DNA from 3 places in the Arthrobacter sp. E1SS-5 genome. Region 2 is predicted to be linked to each of the others. Evidence: riboswitches for the same ligand, from Rfam matches in the RefSeq annotation. Region 2 holds a riboswitch; each other region holds the start of a gene.

Region 1 (2,233 bases), 740 kb from region 2:
CTGTTGCCGCCGCCGAAGCCGCCGCCACCCTGTCCGCCGGAGCGCTGGGTGCGGTTGACCTTGGCGTTGGCGTAGCGCAGGCTCGGGCCGATTTCGTCGACCTCAAGCTCAATAACGGTGCGCTTTTCGCCTTCTTTTGTTTCGTAGGAGCGGCTCTTCAAGCGGCCGGTAACGATGACGCGCATTCCCTTGGTGAGGGATTCGGCAACGTTTTCGGCTGCTTCACGCCAGACAGCGGCGCGGAGGAACAGGGTCTCCCCGTCCTTCCACTCGTTGGACTGGCGATCAAAGGTACGGGGGGTGGAAGCGATGGTGAAGTTCGCTACTGCCGAACCGGACGGTGTGAACCGCAATTCCGGGTCATTGGTGAGGTTACCGATGACCGTAATGGTGGTCTCGCCTGCCATCTACTGCCTCCTTGTTCGATCCTGGGTGAAGAGTGCGTTTCCTGCGGGGTAAAGAATGAAGCCGGCTGAATTACTCAGCAACAACCTTCTGCTCTTCGGGGCGGGTGATCTTGGTGCGCATGATGGTCTCGTTAAGAGACAGCTGGCGGTCAAGTTCCTTGGCGGTCTCCGGCTTGGCGGTGAAGTTCACCACGGCGTAGATACCTTCGGACTTCTTCTTGATGTCGTAAGCCAGACGGCGACGGCCCCAGATGTCAACCTTTTCGATGGTTCCACCATCGTTGGTGATGACGTTCAGGAACTTCTGAAGCGACGGCTCAACGGTACGCTCTTCGACCTCGGGGTCGATGATTACCATCAATTCGTAAGGACGCATATGTGAACCCACCTCCTTTGGGCTAAGCGGTTACGGCATTTCCGTAACAGGAGGTTCATTTGCGATTCCATGCAATGCCTAGCCGCCGGAACGGAGGCAGGACGCAGCACAGACTTCAATATCCTAGTGCATTTGGACCCGATAGGCGATTCGCGCTTGACTCAAAGCTAGCCGGATGCTGCCGGGCGCGGGGATGTTCGGTGCTGCTATGTGGAAAACCGGCCCAGGGCCAGGCCGCTTCCGGCTTGAGGCACTTCCCACCTGCCGCCGCGTGAGTCCCGTTACCTAATTGTGATTTAAGCTCCGGATTCGTGTACGGTCGAGCGGGGGCCGCCCCCAGCCGGCCCCAATCCCGGATGACGCCCAGCTCTGCCGCTTCCGGTGATCCACCAAGTACCAGGCAGAGGCGGGGAACCCAAAGTCTCACGGGCCTGGCTTGCGCCTGCCCTGGGGTGAAGCCGCCCCTACGCGGCCGGATGCCTCATCCGAACCCGACAGCTAACTCCGCAGGCGTTGAGAGGTAACTTCCGCATGCCCGCACACCGCAACCACAGCGCCGACCCAGCGCCCCGTTATCAGAACGAGACAGTTTCCGGCACTCCCCTTCCTTCTTCCTCCGAGGCGAAACAAGGCCCCGCGCGGCGGTCCTGGCCCCTGGCTGCCGGCCTCGCCGCAGCGCTCCTCGGGGCGGCTTCCCTGGGCCTCGGCCTGGCAAACAGCACCCACCCCACGGATGTAGCCCGGGTGGCGAGCGCCTCCGACACCGGCAGTGGTGTCCCCGTAAACGATGTCCCCACGCAGGAGCCTTCAGTTGCTCCTGCCCCAGCCACGCCGGCTCCCGCACCCCCCACGGCCAGCGCTCCCGCGCCAGTCCCGGCGCCGCCCCAGGCCGCTGCCGTCCCGGAGCCACCGGCACGCGCCTCCGCGGCCACCCCCGAGGCTCCCATCGCCGTGGCGCCCGCCGCAGCCCAGCTCGCCAACAGCGGCGCGCCGATGCCCACCGGAGTGCCCGGGAACTGGACCCTGGCGTTTGCCGATGACTTCACCGGCGCCGGACTGGACACGGCCAAGTGGTCCGGCTGCTGGTTCTCCCCCGGCTGCGGAACCATGAACAAGGTCACCACCAGCCCCGCGAACGTCTCGGTGGCCAACGGAAACCTTGCCCTGGGCCTGGCATCCTCCACCTCCGGCGCGTTGGTGTCGACCAACCCGAAGGGCGGGGCAGGCACGGGCTTCCAATTCACCACCGGCTACGTGGAGGCCCGTATCAAGTTCCCCGGCAACGCAAATGGCCTCTACAACTGGCCCGCGTTCTGGACCACGGGACAGTCCTGGCCGGCCACCGGCGAGAACGACATCGCCGAGGTGCTGCAGGCCAGGATGACCGTTAATTACCATTCCACTTCCGGCTCCCAGAACCAGGGCGGCGTAGGCGGGAACTGGGCCAACG
Region 2 (2,233 bases):
CTGCTGGGAACCACATCCGCCTACGGCCCATGGCTGCGCTGGCTGGTGCTCGCCGGAGGTTTGGCTGCCGCAGCAGGTATCGGGCTCAACAGGTTCCTGCGCTTGCGTTCCATGCAGCGGACGACGGCGGCCCTCGCCATCGCTGCGTCGCTCGCCGGGCCGCTGGCTTACTCCGTCACTACAGCGGCGACGGCACACAGCGGGGCGATCGTGAGTGCAGGGCCAGCCTCCGGCTTCGGCGCAGGCGGACGCGGGCCGGGAGGCTTCAGTGCGGCCGGCCGAAACACCTCCGGACGGGGCACGGGGCAGGGCCCGCGGCAAAGCTTCCCCGGACAGGGCTCCCAGCAGGCCAACCCCGGCGGGCCCGGCGGGACAACCCCAGGCGGAGCCGGGGTTACTGGCGGGACAAGCCAAGGCGGAGCCGGGTTTGCAGGCGGTCCCAGGGGCGGCATGGGCGGTCTCCTCGGCGCACCCACCCCGTCGGCGGATCTTGTGGCCGCGCTCAAGGACGGCGCCTCCAATTACACGTGGGCAGCAGCGGTAGTGGGCTCCAACAATGCCGCCGGGTACCAGCTGGCAACGGAACTGCCGGTGATGGCGGTGGGCGGCTTCAACGGCACCGACCCCTCCCCCACCCTGGCGCAGTTCCAGGACCTCGTGAGGCAGGGAAAGATCCACTATTTCATCAGCGGCGAAACCATGCGGTCCACCTCCGGTTCGGATGCTGCCGCCCAGATCGCGCAGTGGGTGTCGGAGAACTTCACTCCGCAGAGCATCGGCGGCACTACTCTCTATGTCCTCGGAAGCTAACTACAGGTTCTGGTGTACGCAAAGTAACGATCGGAACTGACCCCCCGAGCAAACAGGCGCGCAGGAGATAGTGACATCCGTTACCTAAATGTGACATTGACGCGCTTTTCCTGTACCGTCGATTGGGTGCGGCTCCCGTTCGGGCCGCATATCCCGGGTTGACGCCAAGCTCTGCCGCTTCCCCGGATTCCGATTGAGCAACGGCAGAGGCGGGGGACCCACCGTCCCGGGCAATGAACGCCCTTGGGGTTAAGCACGTACGTGATCTTTCCGTGCGGCCGGATGCCCTCATCCGAACCCGACAGCTAACTCCGCAGGTGTGAGAGGCGATCAATCATGTCCAAAAACACGGCAGAACCACGCCTGCATGCCAAGGCTAAACACCGGGCAGAGCAGCAAGCAGCTACAAAGCCCGCCAAGAAGACCACCTTCGGCACACGGGCCGGGATCCTCGCAGCATCCTGCGCGGTGCTGGTGGGGGTAGGCGCGGCAGGCCAGGCGACCAGCAGCATGACTCCGGTGTCATCCACCGATTCAAACTCTTCCACGGCAGCGGCCGACGCCCAAATGAGCATCGAGAAGAGCGAAATCCGTTCCAACCCGGCAGCCTCGGTTCCGCCTGCCATCAGCGTGGCACCCCAGGCAGCGGAACCAGCCCCCGCACCTGCACCGGCAGCCCCCGCAGCAGAAGCCCCGGCCCCGGCGCCCGCACCGGCACCGGCGCCTGCTCCTGCTCCTGTTCCTGAGCCGGCACCCGCCGTCGCGGTTAATGATCCGGCCGGTGCCCAGGCGTATGCCGCCGGCCAGCTGGCAACCTTTGGCTGGGGACCTGACCAGATGCAGTGCCTGCAGACGCTGTGGACCAAGGAGTCGGACTGGACCACCACGGCCACCAATCCCAGCAGCGGGGCCTACGGCATCGTCCAGTCCCTGCCTGCCGAGAAGATGGCCAGCGCCGGTGCCGACTACCTGACCAACTACCGCACGCAGATCAACTGGGGCCTGGATTACATCAAGAAGAGCTACCAGTCCCCCTGCGGCGCACTGAACTTCCACCTGGCGCACAACTGGTACTAGGCACCTCTCCCCTGGCGCCAGCGCTTGAAGAGGGAACCACCCACTGAATCTCCCCACCTTTGGGGGCGCACGACGGCGCGTCCCCGGCCACCCGCCGTCGCACGCCTTGTTGACGGGGCAAAGTTGGGGAATTCCAGCAAACCGCGGGCCGCATCATCACGATGCGGCCCGCGGTTTGCTTTAACTGTTGCCTTGCCCAGCGTCCTGCGCGCTGTTGTCCTGCCCCGTGTTCCGCCAGGGGATGTACTGGACGGCCCACTTGTTGCCGTCCGGGTCGGCAAAGTAGACGAAGTGGCCCCAAGGAAGCACCTCGATGTCACTGACGTCCACGCCATTGTTCTTCAGG
Region 3 (2,233 bases), 160 kb from region 2:
GTTCCGCGTATGCACCCTGATGGTGCCCCTGGGCCGCGGCTATTCGGACAAAGTCAAAATAGGCTAAGCTTTCCCCCGGACTACCTCGCGGGAAGAGGCGATACGGTGGGACAAGGCAAGGTACTGCGCCCGAGGAGCTGAGCTGGATGACGGATCTGATCGACACTACGGAGATGTACCTCAGGACCATCCTGGAGCTTGAGGAAGAAAACATCGTTGCCCTACGGGCCCGTATTGCCGAGCGACTGCGCCACTCCGGCCCCACTGTGTCCCAGACCATCGGCAGGATGGAGCGCGACGGGCTCGTTGTGGTCTCCGGCGACAGGCATCTGGAACTCACGGACACCGGCCGCAAGCGGGCCACCGAAGTGATGCGCAAGCATCGGCTGGCCGAACGCCTGCTGGCCGACGTCATCGGGCTGGACTGGGCCTACGTCCACGACGAAGCCTGCCGCTGGGAACATGTGATGAGTGAGCGGGTGGAACGGCGCATCTACGAGATGCTGGACCACCCCACCGAGTCCCCGTATGGCAACCCCATCCCCGGCCTTGCCGCGCTGGGCGGCCAGCCGGGCCCCGGCTTTGGTGACGGTGCCATCAGCCTGCTGGAGGCGATGAAGAGCTACGGGCCTGCGTCGGGCGTGACTATCAGCCGCCTCGCGGAACCGATCCAAGTGGAGCCGGAACTGCTGGCGCAGTTGGACGAAGGAGGAATCCGGCCCGGCGCTGCCGTGACCCTGGAACATGTGGGCGATTACATCTCGGTGCGGGTGGCCGGGATTGAAGGAGCGCTGGAGCTTCCGCCCGAGGTGGCCGCGCATGTCTTCGTGGCCATCAAGCAGGGGTGAAGCGGGACTTCCATACCCCGGGCCTGCCCATCCACGCAAAGATAACGGAATTGTTACCAAGGGTCTTAAGCCCCTATAGTAGAACCAGTCGTTGAAACTTAAGCGTTACCTGATCCGGAGCCGAGCTCTGCCAGCGGATCAGGTGCACGAGTCGTTACTGGCAGAGGCGGGGGAACCACAACCGGCAGCGGGGGACTGCCTTGGGGTGAAGTCCGTCAGCAGCAAGCCTCTCCAGTGAAGGATTCTTCCGGGAATACCCCTGCGCAGAAGCTTGCCCTTGGCGGGCCGGGTCTTTGATCTCTCTGACCCGAATCCGACAGCTAACTCCGCAGGCTTTTCCAGAGAGGAACCCTTCTTGACCATGCAGACCCCCCGGGGACGCCGCCGTGCTGCCGGCCCCCCTTCGGCACCGCGGGTTGTCGAAGCTGCCGCAGCGGAGCGTCCCCGCGACCTCCATCGCGACGCCCGCCGCCGCCGGGGTCCGTTCCGCCAGATGACGGAGTTTGCCGCCGCCAGCGGCATAGGCCAGAAGGCCGGCATTGCCCTTGCGGCCACCGGCCTGGTGCTGACCGTGACAGTGCCCGCCACAAGTCCCGTTATGGCCACTGACGCCGCCGGCAGCGCCCCGGTGGCAGCCTCCTCCGTCACGCCCCAGCCCCAGATTTCCGCCGATATCGGTGCCCAGATCGACTTCAGTCGCTCGGCAGTGGTGACCCAGGCGGACCCGGACGGAAAGCTGAAGCAACTCCTCAGTGCGCAGTCGGCCGGCTCCGTTACGCGCGCCGCGTCAGCCGGCACCCTGGCCGCACCGTTGGCCTCCCTTGTCACCGCTTCCCCCTTCGGTTACAGGGTCAGCCCCATTACCGGGGGCTCGGGTGACTTCCACCGGGGCCAGGACTTCGTGGCGCAGTGCGGGACCTCCGTCCTGGCGGCCGCCACCGGCACCGTGACCTTCGCGGGCTGGCATCAGTTCGGCGGCGGAAACCGGGTGGTCATCGACCACGGAAACGGGCTGGAAACCACGTACAACCACCTGTCATCCTTCAACGTCAAGGTGGGCCAGACCGTGTCCCGCGGGGACGTTGTGGCCCTGAGCGGCACCACCGGCGCGTCCACCGGCTGCCACCTGCACTTCGAGGTCCAGGTCAACGGCGAAGTGGTCGATCCCATGGGCTGGCTGTAACCGAATGATTGTTTACTCTCAGATCGCCGTGACCCGCCGTGACCTGAATGTGACATTGAAGCAAAACTGCTGTACCGTCTAACTCGCGTCAACTTTTCCGAAGTTGACGCTCTTGAGTGGATTGCCTAACTCTGCCACCGCTCAAGGTCCGTTCGCATTTCATCGTCTGGCAGGGGCGGGGGAACCAATTTCGGCCTTCATT

The links. Region 2 has a riboswitch for cyclic di-AMP ahead of ACIGJD_RS03270 (aggregation-promoting factor C-terminal-like domain-containing protein). Riboswitches for the same ligand answer to the same signal wherever they lie in the genome.
Region 1: another riboswitch for cyclic di-AMP. It lies ahead of ACIGJD_RS20210 (glycoside hydrolase family 16 protein); the one in region 2 lies ahead of ACIGJD_RS03270 (aggregation-promoting factor C-terminal-like domain-containing protein).
Region 3: another riboswitch for cyclic di-AMP. It lies ahead of ACIGJD_RS03905 (M23 family metallopeptidase); the one in region 2 lies ahead of ACIGJD_RS03270 (aggregation-promoting factor C-terminal-like domain-containing protein).

Annotation. Positions count from the first base shown of each region.
Region 1 covers NZ_CP172703.1:4,329,694-4,331,926, forward strand. Annotated here, with positions in the region: gene ACIGJD_RS20200 (single-stranded DNA-binding protein) at 1-407, opposite strand, end outside; gene rpsF (30S ribosomal protein S6) at 478-783, opposite strand; cyclic di-AMP (ydaO/yuaA leader) riboswitch at 1,161-1,310, shown strand; gene ACIGJD_RS20210 (glycoside hydrolase family 16 protein) at 1,315-2,233, shown strand, end outside.
Region 2 covers NZ_CP172703.1:662,495-664,727, reverse strand. Annotated here, with positions in the region: gene ACIGJD_RS03275 (ArnT family glycosyltransferase) at 1-810, shown strand, start outside; cyclic di-AMP (ydaO/yuaA leader) riboswitch at 981-1,141, shown strand; gene ACIGJD_RS03270 (aggregation-promoting factor C-terminal-like domain-containing protein) at 1,147-1,887, shown strand; gene ACIGJD_RS03265 (glyoxalase superfamily protein) at 2,068-2,233, opposite strand, start outside.
Region 3 covers NZ_CP172703.1:818,511-820,743, forward strand. Annotated here, with positions in the region: gene ACIGJD_RS03900 (iron-dependent transcriptional repressor DtxR) at 147-848, shown strand; cyclic di-AMP (ydaO/yuaA leader) riboswitch at 988-1,199, shown strand; gene ACIGJD_RS03905 (M23 family metallopeptidase) at 1,210-2,031, shown strand; cyclic di-AMP (ydaO/yuaA leader) riboswitch at 2,160-2,233, shown strand, end outside.